Regions from separate parts of the Solidesulfovibrio fructosivorans JJ] genome, predicted to be linked through region 2. Evidence: predicted binding sites of a transcription regulator. Region 2 holds the regulator's gene; the other holds the start of a gene.
The links. The regulator sigma-54, encoded in region 2, starts transcription at its own class of promoters, with help from an activator protein. The targets are predictions, from matches to a motif close to CTGGCACGGNNNNTGCTT.
Positions count from the first base shown of each region.

Region 1 (7,717 bases), on a different contig from region 2:
TGCGGGTCTGGTCCGAGCAATAGTCGTCGCGCCGGCCGCCCACGTCGATCAGCACCATGCAGCCGTCGGTGATGACGGTGTCGCCCGGTATGGCGTGGGGCAGGGCCGCGTTGGCGTCGACGGCCACGATGGAGGAAAAGGCCAGTTCGCTGGCCCCGAATTCCCGGAAGAGCTTTTCGATTTCCCAGGCGGCTTGCGCCTCGGTGCGGCCGGGCGTCAGCACTTCGGGCAGGCGCTCCATGACGGCGTGGTTGACGGCTGCCGAGCGGCGCATGCGGGCGATCTCGTCCGCGTCCTTGATCAGGCGCAGCGGCTCCACCGCCCCGGTGACCGGGGTGAGCCGCATGTGCTCGGCCAGCTTGGCGTGGGTGTCGAAGGAGATGGCCGTGGCCTCGAAGGCGGCCTGGGTGATGCCGCGCTGGGCCAGAAACGAGGCGATGGTGGCGAAGCGGTTGCTGCCGTAGATGCACAAATCCCTGGCCGGCCAGAGGCGTAGCGCCGCGTCGCGGTAGCGGGCGTCGGTGAAAAGCGCGTCGTGGCCGTCGGCCGTCACGCACAGCCAGCCGGCCGATTCGTTGCATTGGGGGTCGTGCAGCTCGAAGCCGCTCAAATAGTAGCGATTGGCCGCATGGGTGACGAGCAGGGCGCGGTGCCCCATTTCCGCCAGGCGCTGGCGCAACCGGTCGCGCCGGGCCGCGTAGGGGGGGATGGTCGTAATCACGGTGAAACGTTGCTCCTTAAGGAAGAGGGCGAAGAGGATGCGAGAGGGGAAACCCTTTAAAAAGGGTTATCCCCTCTCGCGCTCTCCCCTTCCTAAAGTTTATAACAAGGCGGGAGCTGTGTATAATACTTTGTCTTTGTTGCAAACACATTGGAAAGAGCGGTGAGGACCGTTGCCCCCTGGAACGGTCCCTTACAGCGTATACACCGTTTCCGGGGCGCCGGTGAGCATCCGGTCGGCCCACTGCGCGCCCTGCATGAAGGAATGGTCCATGTTGCCGACCTCGTATTTCCAGCCGCCGAAGCGTCCCCGGGAGAACACGCCCCGGGCCTCGAGTTCCGGCTGGATGACGGCTAGCGCGGCGTCGCGCTCCAGGCAGGGGATGGGGTAGGCGTAGTCCACGCGCATTTCCCAGGTGGAGACGAGGCGGTCGCGGTCGTCCGGAGCGATGAGGGTGGTGGCGGCGAGGCCGTCCACGGTGCGCCCGGTCAGGTCGTCCAGATTCTCGGGTTTGTGTTCGGAGTAGCTCGTTTCGGTCATGATCGCCCGCTTGCGGGGGCGCGGCCCGTCCGGGTCCGGGGTGTTGTTGTAGGAATAGTTGTGGAAATTGGTGACCCGGTAGAAGGGGCAGTCGGATTCGGGAAAATACATCCAGCAGCGGGGATCGGGCGGCGCGCCGTTAAATCCCAGGCCGTGGATGGCCGAGCCGCTGTGCTTGAGCCGGCCGGCGGCGGCGATCATAGCCGGGGTCGCGCCTTCCAGCACGTCCACGACCAGCCGGTCGAGGGCCATGGTGGAAAGCAGGTGGTCGTAGACCACGGTGTCGCCGGAGGCGGTACGCAGGGTCTTGGCGGCGGCGTCGAGCCGGGCCGCGCCGTCGCCGCAGCGCACACGGTCGGAAAAGCGCGCGGCCAGGCGGCGGTAGATTTCGCCGGTGCCGCCGTGAAGCGGGAAGGAAAACGTGTTGTTGGGACCCCAGGCCACGTCGTCCTGGCCGAGGATGATGTTTTTGATCACCCGGTCGGCGTCCACCACGGACACGCGTTCGCCGATCCAGCGGTGGGACATGAGTTCGCCCGGATGGGCCCAGACCTTGAAGTTGTAGGGCACCATGAAGAGCCGGGCGATGCCCGGGCCGAACACCCGGTCGATCCACTCCCGGAAATGGGCCGGCGGCGTCTTGTAGGTATCGGCGGCGGCGGCCCGCCCGGCCGCGAGCAGCCCTTCCACGCATTCCCAGGCGAGTTCGGGCGGCAGGCGGCGGATATTGTTCTGGAAGGGGTAGGGCACGAAGGTGCCGGCCACGCGGATCCAGGATTCGCGCTGGTGCTTGAGCACGTCGTCGCCGAGGAGGTCCTCGAGGAGGGTGTCGAAGGCCGGGTAGTGGGAAAAGACCACATGGCCGCCCACGTCCCAGGTGAACCCCGCGTTGTCGGTGAAACTGGCGGACAGTCCGCCGACGTAGGGATGGCGTTCGAGGACGAGAAAGTCGTTTTCGCCGCTTTGGTGCAACTGCCAGGCGGCGCCGAGCCCGGTGGGACCGGCCCCGATGATCAGATATTTGACGCGCATGCAGGCCTCCTGTGGGGGTGTCGCATGAATAGCAAGAATGGGGCCAGAGGTCGGGAAAAAAGAAACCCGGGGCCGCCTGCCAGCTGACGGCCCCGGGAAAAAGGTTGCTGTGGGGGGGGGACTACCAGGCCGGACGACGCGGGGGCCTGGGGGCGCGGGGCTTGGCCTCGTTGACCTTGAGGCTGCGGCCCTCGAACTCCGTCCCGTCGAGCGACCGGATCGCCTCGTCGGCGGCGGCGTCGTCATCCATCTCCACGAATCCGAAGCCGCGCGGTTTGCCGGTCTCGCGGTCGGAAATCAGTTTAACGGATTGAACTTCGCCGTATTGGGCGAACAGATCACGGACGCTTTCCTCGGTGGTGCGGAAGGGCAGGTTGCCAACATAGATGTTCTTGGACATGAGACACGGACTCCCAAACGGTTGACGTCAAATGCGAACGCGAAGCGTGTACGGAGGTCCGTCTGGCAACAAACCGCCGGCTACGCTCCTTCCCAGGACGATCCCATCGGCCGTACGGCCGGAATGGCCCGATAGTTGGAGTGCATCCGTCGGGTTCGACAACGGGAGGGTAATGGCAAACAGTCGGCGCGCACTCTGTATTGACTCCCCAGCGAGCCATTCGCGCAAATTGCCGCGCCGCCGTATCCTGCCACGGGCGAGGTGACCGCACGGGTTTGAGCGAAGATGTCAAACGATATCGGAACCCGAAATAGGGGGCAAGAAAAAATTGTTCGTATTCGTCGTTTCCCCTTGAAATAATACTTGGTTTATTTTCAATCGCCCGAATATGTTTTCCGATAAACAGCTTGGTAGGGATTTCGCCGGATGCCGGGCGACGGAAAATAGTGTAAGCGCGAAGGCGCGGCGAGGAGCCTTTCACAGTGGTGGAGTGGAGGTGGAAATGGCCGAAGCGTTGCAGGCCGAGCGGTTCGCCGTGGCGGTTTCCCAGCGGGAATCCTACAAGACAGGTTTCGGCGGGACCACCCAGGCAAGCGAGCGCGTGCTCTATTATTACGCGGAGAAGACGCCGGAGGCCGGTATTTCGGTGCAGGCTTTAAACGCCAACAGCGTGCCGAGCGGCGAGAAGACCTCGGTGTCCGAACCGGAGTTTCTGGAGAAGTTCAAGCCCGAGCCGCTGATCTATTACAATCAGGTCAAGCCGCGCATGGACGAGATGCTTGCCGAGCTCGAAAAGGGTGAGAAGCATCTCGAAGCCGGGCGCATGGACAAGGCCGAGAAGTCCTTCCAGAAGGCCCTGGAATACGACGCGGAGAACCTGCGGGCGATTTTCGGCCTGGGCAATGCCTATCTCGCGGCCGGCAAGATGGTGGAGGCGGGGGAGATCTTCGAGAAGATCATGTCCATCGAGCTGGCCTTCGGGCCGGAGAACAAATTTCTGTTCAATGAATTCGGCATCCGCATGCGCAAGCATGGGCTCCTGGACATGGCCAAGGTCTACTATGCCAAGGCGCTGACCGTATCCGAGGCTGACGAGAACCTGCATTTCAACCTGGGGCGGGTGCTTTTCGAACTGGGCGAGTTCGCGGCCGCCGCCACCGAGGCCGGCAAATGCCTGGCCATCAATCCCGGCTTCCTCATCGCCAAAAAGCTGAGGGCGGCGGCGGAGAAAAGAACCGTCCCCGCGCCCCCGGCCGCGCCGCCGGCCGCACCGACGGCAACGGACGCCGGCTGACCGCCCGTCGCCGCCCTACCGAAACACCACCGTCTTGTTGCCGAAAACGATGACCCGGTCCTCCAGGTGCCACTTGACCGCCCGGGCCAGCACCGTGCGCTCCAGCTCGCTCCCCGTGGCCTTGAGGTCGGCCACCGAAAACCGGTGCGTCACCCGGGCCGTGTCCTGCTCGATGATCGGCCCGGCGTCCAGCTCGGCCGTGACGTAATGGGCCGTGGCCCCGATCAGCTTGACCCCGCGCTCGTGTGCCTGCCGGTACGGATCGGCCCCGACGAAGGCCGGCAAAAACGAATGGTGGATGTTGATGACCCGGGTGTCGTAGGGCCGCAGAAAATCCGCCGACAGGACCCGCATGTACCGGGCCAGCACGACCAGGTCCGTGGCGTCGCCGAGCAGCTCGGCCATGCGCGCCTCGGCCTCGGGCATGCCGCCGTCGCCGACCGGCACGCAGGAAAACGGTACGCCGAAACTCTCCACGCTCGTCCGCGCGTCCTCGTGGTTGCTGATGACCATGGCCACCTCGCAAGGCAGCTCGCCCCGGGCATGCCGCCACAAAAGCTCCATCAGGCAGTGGTCGTGGCGCGAAACCAGGATCACCGCGCGCTTTTTCACGTCGGAATACGACAGCCGCCAGTCCATGCAAAACGGCGTTCCCACAACCTCGCCGAAGGACGACTCCAGGGCCGGGCGCGACATGTCCATATAAGGCGTGTAAAATTCGAGCCGCATGAAAAACGTTCCCCCCTCGGGGTCCGTGGAATGCTGGTCGAGATCGACAATATTGGCCCCATGGGCGTGCAGGAAGGTGGTGACGGCCGAAACGATGCCGGGGCGGTCGGGGCAGGTGATGCGCAAACGGGCGGTGTGGGTCATGGTGACGGGATCCTTTCCGAATATTCTTGCCGGCGGCTGATCACCGGGGGAAAGGCCATAACCCAGAACGGTTTTTGAGGCCAGTCGACTTTGTCCAAAGATTATTCGGACAATATTGTCATTTTTCGAAAATTCGTTTACGGATGGGCGTCCTTGTCGAGCGCGCCCCCGCTTCGAGCGCGCCATGACCGAAGGGAAGCCCAACTTTTAAAAAAAGTACCCAATGAGGTAGGTGTATGATCATCGGTATCCCCAAGGAAATCAAAACGCTGGAAAATCGGGTCGCCATGACTCCCGGTGCAGTGGAAACCCTTGTGCGGCGCGGTCACAAGGTGCTGGTCGAGGCCGGAGCCGGTCTGGGTTCCGCCCTGCCCGACGAGCAGTACGCCGCCGCCGGGGCTTCCCTGGTCAGCGCGGCCGAGGCCTGGGGCGCGGAAATGGTCATCAAGGTCAAGGAGCCCATCGCCGGCGAGTACAAGTTCCTGCGCAAGGACTTGCTCCTTTTCACCTACCTGCATCTGGCCGCCGACCGGCCGCTGACCGAGGCCCTGCTCGGCGCGGGCACCATCGGCGTGGCCTACGAGACGGTGCAGCTCGACAGCGGCGCGCTGCCGCTTCTGGTCCCCATGAGCGAAGTCGCCGGCCGCATGGCTCCCCAGGTCGGCTCCCACGCCCTGGAGAAATCCCAGGGCGGGCGCGGCATCCTGCTTGGCGGCGTGCCCGGCGTGCCCCAGGCTTCGGTGGTCATCGTCGGCGCGGGCGTGGTCGGCGCCAACGCCTGCAAGATCGCCGTGGGCATGGGCGCCCAGGTCACCGTCCTCGACGTCAACCACGCCCGGCTCCAGTATCTCGACGACATCTACCAGGGCCGCGTGGTCACCGTGGCCAGCAACGAGGCCAACATCCGCAAGGCCGTCACCTACGCCGACCTGCTCATCGGCGCGGTGCTCATCCCCGGCGCCAAGGCCCCGCACCTGGTCACCCGCGACATGCTGCCCACCATGAAGCCCGGCTCGGTCATCGTGGACGTGGCCGTGGACCAGGGCGGCTGCGTGGAAACCATCAAGGCCACCACCCACGCCGTTCCGACCTACGTCATCGACGGCGTGGTGCACTACGGCGTGGCCAACATGCCCGGCGCGGTGCCGCGCACCTCCACCTTCGCCCTGTGCAACCAGACCCTGCCCTATGCCCTGAAGCTCGCGGCCAAGGGCGTGGGCGCCCTGCGCGAGGACGCCGCCCTGGCCAAGGGCCTCAACACCTACGAAGGCAAGCTGACCTTCGCCGGCGTGGCCGAGGCCTTCGATATGCCGTTGACCCGGGTGTCCGAGGCGCTGGCCTGATTTCGGAATAATCCAGTGGGGGAGGGATGTTGCGGACGGTCCCTTCCCCCCTGCAAAATTTCACAAAAATGTGGTTTGATGTCCGAAGGGGATTCCCTTCGCCCTGAAGTTCATGTATTTCAAACGGAACCGAAATTTTTCGTGTAAGTTGTTGAAATTGACTGCAAACAGGAGGCGTTCATGAAAAGGTCTTGGCTCATTGCCCTTTTTCTCGTGCTCGTGGCAGCCGCTCCGGTCCGGGCCGCAGACACCATCAAACTCGGGTTCAACATCCCGCTGACCGGCGACATCCCGGACGTGGGCGAGTCCTCGAAGAACGCCGCCGAGATGCTCAAAAAGAAGATCAACGATGCCGGCGGCATCACCGTCGGCGGCAAGAAATATCTGGTGGAATTCGTCTACGAGGACAACGAGTCCAAGGCCGAGTCCGCCCTGTCCGCCGCGCGCAAGCTCATCACCCAGGACGACGTGCTCGGCATCGTCGGCCCGCAGTCCAGCAAGCAGGCCGTGCCCGCCGCCGAGGCCTCCAACGACCTCAAGGCCCCGATGATGGCCCCCTGGTCCACCAACCCCAATACCACCAAGGATCGCCCCTACGTCTTCCGCGGCTGCTTCCTCGACACCTTCCAGGGTCCCACGGCGGCCAAGTTCGCCACCGAGGAATTCAAGGCCAAGAAGGCCGCCGTGCTCTACGACATCGCTTCCGACTATCCCAAGGGCCTGGCCGAGGACTTCAAGGCCGCCTTCGAAAAGATCCACGGCCCCGGCTCGGTTGTCGCTTTCGAGACCTTCACCACCAAGGACGTGGACTTCTCGGCCCAGCTGACCAACATCGCCAAGTCCGGCGCGGACGTGCTCTTCGTGCCCCAGTACTACAACGAGGTGCCGCTGATCGTGAAGCAGGCCAAGTCGCTTGGTTTCGACAAGCCCATCATGGGCAGCGATTCCTGGGGCTCGGGCGATCTGATGGGCCTTTGCGGCGATGACTGCAAGGGCTACTTCTTCGTCACCCACTACGCCGCCGCCGGCGCCAAGGGCAAGACCAAGGAATTCATCGACGAGTACACCAAGCTCTACAACAAGACCCCCGACGACGTCGCGGCCCTGACCTGGGACGGCGCCAACCTGATGCTCGACGGCGTCAAGGCCATGCCCGCCATCACCGGCGATATGGCCAAGGACCGCGAGGCCCTCATGAAGGCCATGGCCGGCATCAAGAAGTTCGAAGGCATCACCGGCAATATGTCCTATCCCGCCACCGGCCCCCACGATCCCATCAAGTGCGCCGTGGTGGTCAAGATCGACGACAACGGCAAGTTCGCCTTCTACAAGTCCGTCTGCCCGTAGCATCCGCCCGGCAACCGCCGGTCGTCACGCCTGTCCGGGACGCTCCGAAGCGGGGCGTCCCGGGCGGAGCGCCGAAGCATTCCGTCCGGTACGGGTCCCAAGCCCGGCCGAGTGGCCGAAAGTCGCGCCAAGGGGGTCTCCGTTGCTGCAAAGCCTTCTGCAAAACA
Region 1 covers NZ_AECZ01000009.1:107,703-115,419, forward strand. The annotation lists gene DESFRDRAFT_RS08405 (M24 family metallopeptidase) at 1-721, opposite strand, end outside; gene DESFRDRAFT_RS08410 (protoporphyrinogen/coproporphyrinogen oxidase) at 914-2,293, opposite strand; gene DESFRDRAFT_RS08415 (RNA recognition motif domain-containing protein) at 2,415-2,693, opposite strand; gene DESFRDRAFT_RS08420 (tetratricopeptide repeat protein) at 3,196-3,987, shown strand; gene purU (formyltetrahydrofolate deformylase) at 4,003-4,860, opposite strand; gene ald (alanine dehydrogenase) at 5,097-6,203, shown strand; gene DESFRDRAFT_RS08435 (ABC transporter substrate-binding protein) at 6,384-7,550, shown strand; gene DESFRDRAFT_RS08440 (branched-chain amino acid ABC transporter permease) at 7,693-7,717, shown strand, end outside.
Region 1: the regulator sigma-54 is predicted to act here: its motif matches at 2,323-2,340, upstream of DESFRDRAFT_RS08410 (protoporphyrinogen/coproporphyrinogen oxidase).

Region 2 (7,717 bases):
CGCTCCCGGAAAAAGTCCCGCAACAGCCCGCCGCAGGTTGCTTCAAGCACCCCGGACAGCACATCGAAACGGTGGTTGAAAAAGGGCAGGTCCGGACCGGGCAGCATCGAGGCGATGGCCCCGGTGCGGGGGTCGGACGCCCCGTAGACGAGCAGCCCCACCCGGGCGTGGATCATGGCCCCCAGGCACATGACGCACGGTTCCAGGGTCACGGCCATAATCGAACCCGGCAGACGGTAATTGCCGACGTGGGCCGCGGCCTGGCGCAGGGCCAGAATCTCGGCGTGGGCCGTGGGGTCGTGGCGCGTAATGGGCGCATTGCCGGCCGCGCCGAGCAGTTCGCCCGCCGCCGAGAGCACCACCGCGCCGACAGGCGCTTCGCCCTGGGCGGCCGCTCCCCGGGCTTTTTCCAGGGCCAGCGCCATCACCGCCTCGAAGCTGGCCCAGCCCGGCGGGGAAGGGGGAAAGGGCGTGCCCTCCTCATTTTGTCCGGCGATAAATCGTTTGGCTGGTTGTAGGGCCATACGTGATTCGATTCTTATTTTACTGGTTGACCGGCTGGGGACAGGGCGGCCGCGTGCGGCGCATATTTTGAAGAATACGCCTTCGCGTCCGACCTGCCCCAGCCGGTCCCGGGGACACGTCCCTGGCCGGAAACTCTTGTCCCCCGATAGTGCCAAAGGATCGAGCGTAACATATCCCAATCCGTGTGAAAAATAAGATCCTACCGTACCAATGCGTTCCCTGCTCGCCATTGCCCCGGTGCAGCCTCAAACCCCCTTGAAAAGTTTATGAAGGGGGTTCAGGGGGAAACTTTTTGAAAAAAGTTTCCCCCTGGCCGCCTGAGGCATCTTTATTGAATTCTTCCCTTCCTACGCATGGGCGCGCAGGTGGGCCACGGCGTTTTCGAACAGCACGGTGCCGAGCATGGGGTGTTCGCCCCGGGTGTAGCCCGGATGGTTGGTGGGGTGGTTGAAGGCCTCGGGATGGGGCATGAGTCCCAGAATCCGCCCGGACGGGTCGGTCAGGCCGGCGATGGCGTGGGGCGAACCGTTGGGGTTGGCCGGGTATTCCATGGTGGCCGCGCCCGAGGCCGGGTCGGCGTAGGTCAGGGCCACGGCCCCGGTGCGCACGAGGTCGTCGAGAACGGCCTGGGACATGGGCACGAGCTTGCCTTCGCCGTGGCGCACGGGCAGGTCCAGGCGCACGACGCCCCGGGTGAACACGCAGGGGCTGGCCGGGTTGGCGGCGAGAGTGACCCAGCGGTCTTCGAACCGGGCCGAGTCGTTGTTGGCTAGACTCACCTGCCGGGCGAAATAGTCGCCGCCGAGCGCCGGCAGCAGGCCGAGCTTGACCAGCAGCTGGAAGCCGTTGCAGATGCCGAGGATGAGTCCGCCGGCTTCAAAAAAAGTTTTGAGCTGGGTGAGCAGGGTTTCGCCGTCCGTGGTTTGCGCGTGTTTCCAGCGCACTGCGGCGGCTTGCGCCGCGCCCAGGTCGTCGCCGTCGAGAAATCCGCCTGGGAAAATCAGGAAATTATACGCGTCGATCCGCGTCCGGCCGGCGATGATGTCGGAGAAAAAAACGATGTCCGTGACGTCGGAACCGGCCATGCTCGCGGCATGAGCCGATTCCACTTCACAGTTGGTGCCGTAACCGGTGATCACGAGGGTGCGCACCTGCGCCATAAGGGAATCCTCCCGGAGGTTCCTTGAAAAATTGCGCCCGAAGGCTTACTTTGCGCGGCTGAACATAAGGGGCCGCCCCGACCGCGTCAACCGGGCCCGTTACGTGGGGCCGGATCGTTTCGGCGCGGGCCGCCGGGTACGCCGGCGCGCCCCGAACAGCACACACATCAAGGACGGCATCAGCAATGAAGACCAAATTTATTTTCGTTACGGGGGGGGTGCTGTCCTCCCTGGGCAAGGGGCTGGCCGCCGCCTCCATCGGCGCGCTGCTCCAGGCCCGGGGGCTTAAGGTCACCATCCAAAAGCTCGATCCCTACATCAACGTCGATCCCGGCACCATGAACCCCTTTCAGCACGGCGAGGTGTACGTCACCGACGACGGGGCCGAAACCGACCTCGACCTCGGGCATTATGAGCGTTTTCTCGGCGTGCCCATGAGCCAGGGCAACAACTACACCTCCGGCCGGGTCTATTTCAGCGTCATCCAGAAGGAGCGCCGGGGCGACTACCTGGGCGGCACGGTGCAGGTGATCCCGCACGTGACCGACGAGATCAAGCGGGCCATCCTCGGCGTCGCCGGTGATGAGGACGTGGCCATCATCGAGATCGGCGGCACGGTTGGCGACATCGAGGGCCAGCCGTTTCTGGAGGCCATCCGCCAGTTGCGCATGGACCTCGGCCGGGAAAACGTCCTCTACATCCACCTGACCCTGGTGCCGTATCTGCGCGTGGCCGGCGAGGTGAAGACCAAGCCCACCCAGCACAGCGTCAAGGAGCTGCGCTCCATCGGCATCCAGCCCGACATCATCATCTGCCGCAGCGAGGTGGACCTGACGCGGGACCTCAAGGAAAAGATCGCGCTTTTTTGCGACGTGGACGCCGACGCGGTGTTCACGGCCGTGGACGTCAAGGACATCTACGAGGTGCCGCTCAAGCTCTATGCCGAGGGCGTGGACCAGAAAATCGCCATTTTGTTGCGCCTGCCGGCGAAAAATGCCGATCTGACCGCCTGGCGGGCCATGGTCGACCGGCTGGACAACCCCTCCGGCTCGGTCTCCATCGCCATCGTCGGCAAGTATGTGGACCTCAAGGAGGCCTACAAGAGCCTGCACGAGGCGCTGGTGCACGCGGGCGGCATCGCCGGCGTGTCGATCCGTTTCGTGTACGTCAATTCCGAGGAAGTCACCCGCGAGAACGCGGCCGGGCACTTCGCCGGCATCGACGGCATCCTGGTCCCGGGCGGGTTTGGTTCGCGCGGGGTCGAGGGCAAGATCGCGGCCATCGAATACGCCCGCACCCAGGGCATCCCCTTTTTCGGCATCTGCCTCGGCATGCAGTGCGCGGTCATCGAATACGCCCGCCACGTGCTTGGGCTTTCCGGGGCCAATTCCGAGGAATTCGACCTGACCACCAGCGATCCGGTCATCTACCTCATGCGGGAATGGTTTGATTTCCGCACGAAGAAGATCGAGCGCCGCGACCCTTCCTGCAACAAGGGCGGCACCATGCGCCTGGGCGCTTATCCCTGCGTGGTCAAGCCCGACACCAAGGCCGCCGCGGCCTACGGCGCCGGGGAGATTTCCGAGCGTCACCGCCATCGCTACGAGTTCAACAAGGCCTACGCCGCCGCCTTCGAAGAGGGCGAAATGGTGTTAAGCGGCCTGTCCCCGGACGGGGAACTCGTGGAGATGGTGGAATTGCCCGAGCATCCCTGGTTTCTCGGCTGCCAGTTCCATCCGGAATTTAAAAGCAGCCCCATGAAACCCCATCCGCTCTTCCGGGAGTTCGTCCTGGCGGCCAAGCGCCAACAAGGGGCGTAGGAAGCCGCGCCTCGGCGGCCAGGGGGGCAACTTTTTTCAAAAAGTTGCCCCCCTGGCCGCCTCATCAAAAACTTTCAAAAGGGAATGCGGGGCCAGCGCCGTATCCCGGGTGAAGACGATCGGAAGGGTCGCCTTGTTGTTCTTGCGCGTGGAAGCCTTACCTCTTTGGTGAGGGCGCGCAGCCGGGGCGAGAGCACTTTCGGGCGCGCGGTTGCGCCGGGAAAAAGCAAAGGAGGCGCGCCGTGACGCATGACGCCACGCTTGCCGCGGCCAGGGCCAAGGATATCGCCTTGCTCGTGCTGGATGTGGACGGGGTTTTGACCGACGGCGGCCTGTACGTCGACGGCCGGGGGGAGATCGCCAAGCGGTTTCATGCCCAGGACGGGCTCGGCGTCAAGGCGGCCCAGATCGCCGGCGTCGCCGTGGCGGTCATAAGCGGCCTGGACAGCCCGGCCGTGGCCGCCCGCATCAAGGAACTCGGCATCGCCGAATACCATCCCGGCCATTACCGCAAGGTGCCGATCCTGCGCGCCATCTGGGAACGCACCGGCATAACCCCGCAGCGGACGGCCTATCTCGGCGACGACTGGGTGGACGCCGGCCCCATGGGGATTGTCGGTCTGCCCATGGCCGTGGCCGACGCCCAGCCGGAAATTTTGGACCTGGCCCTTTGGGTGACGAGCCGGGGCGGCGGGCAGGGCGCCGTGCGCGAGGCCATCCGTTTTATCCTGAATGCTTCCGGACACCTCGCGGCCGCGTACGACTGGTTCCTGCGGGAACGGTAAGACGGGCGGATTGCCACGACCCTTCGATTGTGGCATGCTTTTTGTTGGGCGGGGGCCGAACACGCGGCGGCCCCGTCCGACACGAAAACCTTAAAAAGCGCGTACGGCGGTAGACATGGCCCTGGAACTGCGACAGCAGCTCAAATTGTCCCAGCAGCTGGTGATGACCCCCCAACTGCAACAAGCCATCAAGCTCCTGCAGCTGTCCCGGTTGGAGCTCCTGGAGAGCGTGCAGCAGGAACTTCTGGAAAACCCCCTTCTCGAGGAATCCATAGAGGAAGATCGGCAGCCCGAATCCACAATGGCCGAGGACAACCTCGGCCCGAGCGGCGACACCAGCGACGCGGCCATGGAAAAGGAGCTGCTCAAAAACGCCGAGTGGGACGACTACCTCGGTGATTTCGCCAGCACCGGCCGACAGGCCCAGGCGCACGAGTCGGAGATCCCGGAAGAGGGCATGGCCTTCGACGCGAGGCTTGCCTCCAAGCCCTCTCTTGAAGGGCACCTCGGCTGGCAGATGCGTCTGTCCAATTTCACGCCCAAGCAGCTCGAGATCGGCGAGGCCATCGTCGGCAGCCTCAACTCCTCGGGCTATCTGCGCGCTTCCCTCGACGAGCTGGCCCAGATGACGTCCACCAGCGTCGAGGCGGTGGAGGAAGTGCTGCACCGCCTCCAGCGTTTCGACCCTGTGGGCGTGGCCGCCCGCACCCCCAGCGAGTGCCTGCTGACCCAGATCGAGGTCTACGGCTACGACGATCCCATTTTGATCGAGCTTGTGCGCGACCACCTCGAGGACCTGGAGAAAAAGCGCTACAAGCCGCTGGCCAAGAAATTTCGTATCGCCATGGAAAAGCTCAAGGAATACCTGGAGCTGATCCAGACGCTCAATCCCATGCCCGGGGCCAGCTACGGCTCGGGCGATCCCATCTATGTGAGCCCCGACGCCTTCGTCTACAAGTACGGCGACGACTTCGTCATCCTGCTCAACGAAGAGGGCATGCCCCGGCTTAACGTCAATATGACCTACATGGACGGGCTTAACCCGAAGGCGGACAAGGACAAGGATTACCTGCAAGACAAGATGCGCTCGGCCATGTGGCTCATGAAAAGCCTCTACCAGCGCCAGCGCACGCTCTACAAGGTCCTGGAGAGCATCCTCAAGTTCCAGCGGGAGTTTTTTGAGCACGGCGTGACGCGACTGCGGCCGCTGATTTTAAAGGACGTGGCTGACGACATCAGCATGCACGAATCCACGGTCAGCCGCATCACGTCCAACAAATACGTGGCCACGCCCCACGGCATCTTCGAGCTGAAGTTCTTTTTCAACAGTTCCCTGGAACTCGACGACGGCAGCACGGTGGGTTCGGAGTCGGTCAAGGCCATGATCAAGCGGATCATCGCCGGCGAGAACGCCAAGAAACCCATCAGCGACGAGGCCATCGCCGATATGCTCAAGGAAGAGCTGCAAATCAACATCGCCCGCCGTACCGTGGCCAAATACCGCACGGCCATGGGCATCGAATCTTCGTCCAAACGCAAGGAAGTTTTCTGATGCTTCGGGCCGCACATGCGGCCCAACACCATGCCACCCGGAGGGATATATGAACATTACTTTTAATTTCAAGAATTTCGAGCCTTCGGATCATTTGCGCGACTACGCCCGCAAACGTTTCGAGAAGCTCGCCAAGTATACCGTCGCCACCGACGCCTCGGAGTTGCAGGTCAACCTTGCCGTGGAAAAGACCCGCCAGCTGGCCGACGTCATCTTCCTGGCCGACAATATGCACATCTCGGCCCACGAGGCTTCCGAGGACATGTACTCCACCATCGACATGATCCTTGACAAAGTCGAGGCGCAGGCCAAGAAGTTCCGCGAGAAGCAAAAGGACCGCCGCCGCCAGAAAGCCGAGGTCGTCCACACCCAGGTCATCAGCATAAGCGAGGATGCCGACGGCGCGCGTACGCCCACCATCGTCCAGACCGACGATTACGAGCCCAAGCCCATGGCCGTGGAAGAGGCGGCCATGCAGCTCGAAAGCCTCAAGTACGAGTTCATGGTGTTCATCAACTCCGAAACCGACCGGCCCAATGTCATCTACCGTTTGCGCAACGGCGACTTCGGCCTCATTGATCCTGGAACGGGAGCGTAAATGCGTCTTGAGGATTATCTCCAGCCCGATTTCGTGATCGGGGAGCTTGTGTCCGAGTCCAAACCCGACGTGCTGGCCGAACTGATCGCCCCGATGAAGGCCAGATGGCCCGATTTCGACGATGTCCGGGCGCGCCAGGTGCTGCTTGACCGGGAAAACCTCGGCACCACGGGGATCGGCGACGGCGTCGCCATTCCCCACGGCAAGATGGAGAACCTCGAGCAGATCGTCATCGTCGTCGGCCGCAGCTTAAAGGGCGTCAACTTCGATGCGCTGGATTTCAAGCCCTGCCGCATCTTCTTTCTCGTCCTCGCCCCGGAGCACGTGGCGGGCCTGCACCTGCGCATCCTGGCCCACATCTCCCGGCTGCTGTCCGACGAATCCTTCCGGCACGCCTTCATGAGCGCCGAAAACGACGCCGCCTTGTGGCAGGTGCTCACGGCCGCGGCCTGATACAACACGAAACGTCACCTCTCCGTGCGCCGACCGACACGCCGGCGCACGGGGAGTCTGTCATGTCGGGCCCGGGAGGGCGCGCGCCATGGAAGACTCGCCTGCGGCACTGACCATCGTCATTTTGACCGGACTTTCGGGTTCCGGGAAATCCACCGCGCTACGGGTCTTCGAGGACCTGGGCTTTTTTTGCGTGGACGGACTGCCCGTCAGCCTCGTGCCCAAGCTCATCGGCCTGTTCGAGGAGAAGGGCGGCCAGCGCTACAAGGGGCTCGCCCTCGGCATGGACGTGCGCCAGGCCGACATGGACACCGACTGGGGGGCGACGCTGGCCCAGGTCAAGGGCGCTTCGTCATCCCTGCAAATCATCTTCCTCGAAGCCGACACCCAGGAAATCATCCGCCGCTACGCCACCACGCGCCGGCCCCATCCCCTGGAAAGCGAATCGCGGGGCCTGGAGCAGGCCGTGGTCGAGGAGCGCACGCGCATGACGCCGCTTCGGGACGCGGCCGACATGGTGATCGACACCACCGATTTCTCCATCCACGACCTGCGCCGCAAGCTCCAGGAGAAATGGGCCTCCATCCGGGTGTCCACCGGCACCCTCAAGGTCCACGTCATGAGCTTCGGCTTCAAGTACGGACCGCCGTCCGAGGCGGACATGATCTTCGACCTGCGCTTTCTGCCCAACCCTTATTTCGAGAAGGCGTTGCGGGAAAAGACCGGCAAGGACGCGCCCGTGCGCGATTACGTCCTGGCCGCCGACCCGGGCCGGGAGTTTCTGACCAGGCTGACCGATTTCCTGCTCTATCTCCTGCCGCTTT
Region 2 covers NZ_AECZ01000001.1:21,960-29,676, forward strand. The annotation lists gene tadA (tRNA adenosine(34) deaminase TadA) at 1-524, opposite strand, end outside; gene DESFRDRAFT_RS00100 (phosphoribosylformylglycinamidine synthase subunit PurQ) at 873-1,685, opposite strand; gene DESFRDRAFT_RS00105 (CTP synthase) at 1,871-3,505, shown strand; gene DESFRDRAFT_RS00110 (KdsC family phosphatase) at 3,748-4,290, shown strand; gene rpoN (RNA polymerase factor sigma-54) at 4,406-5,842, shown strand; gene hpf (ribosome hibernation-promoting factor, HPF/YfiA family) at 5,892-6,440, shown strand; gene DESFRDRAFT_RS00125 (PTS sugar transporter subunit IIA) at 6,441-6,893, shown strand; gene rapZ (RNase adapter RapZ) at 6,982-7,717, shown strand, end outside.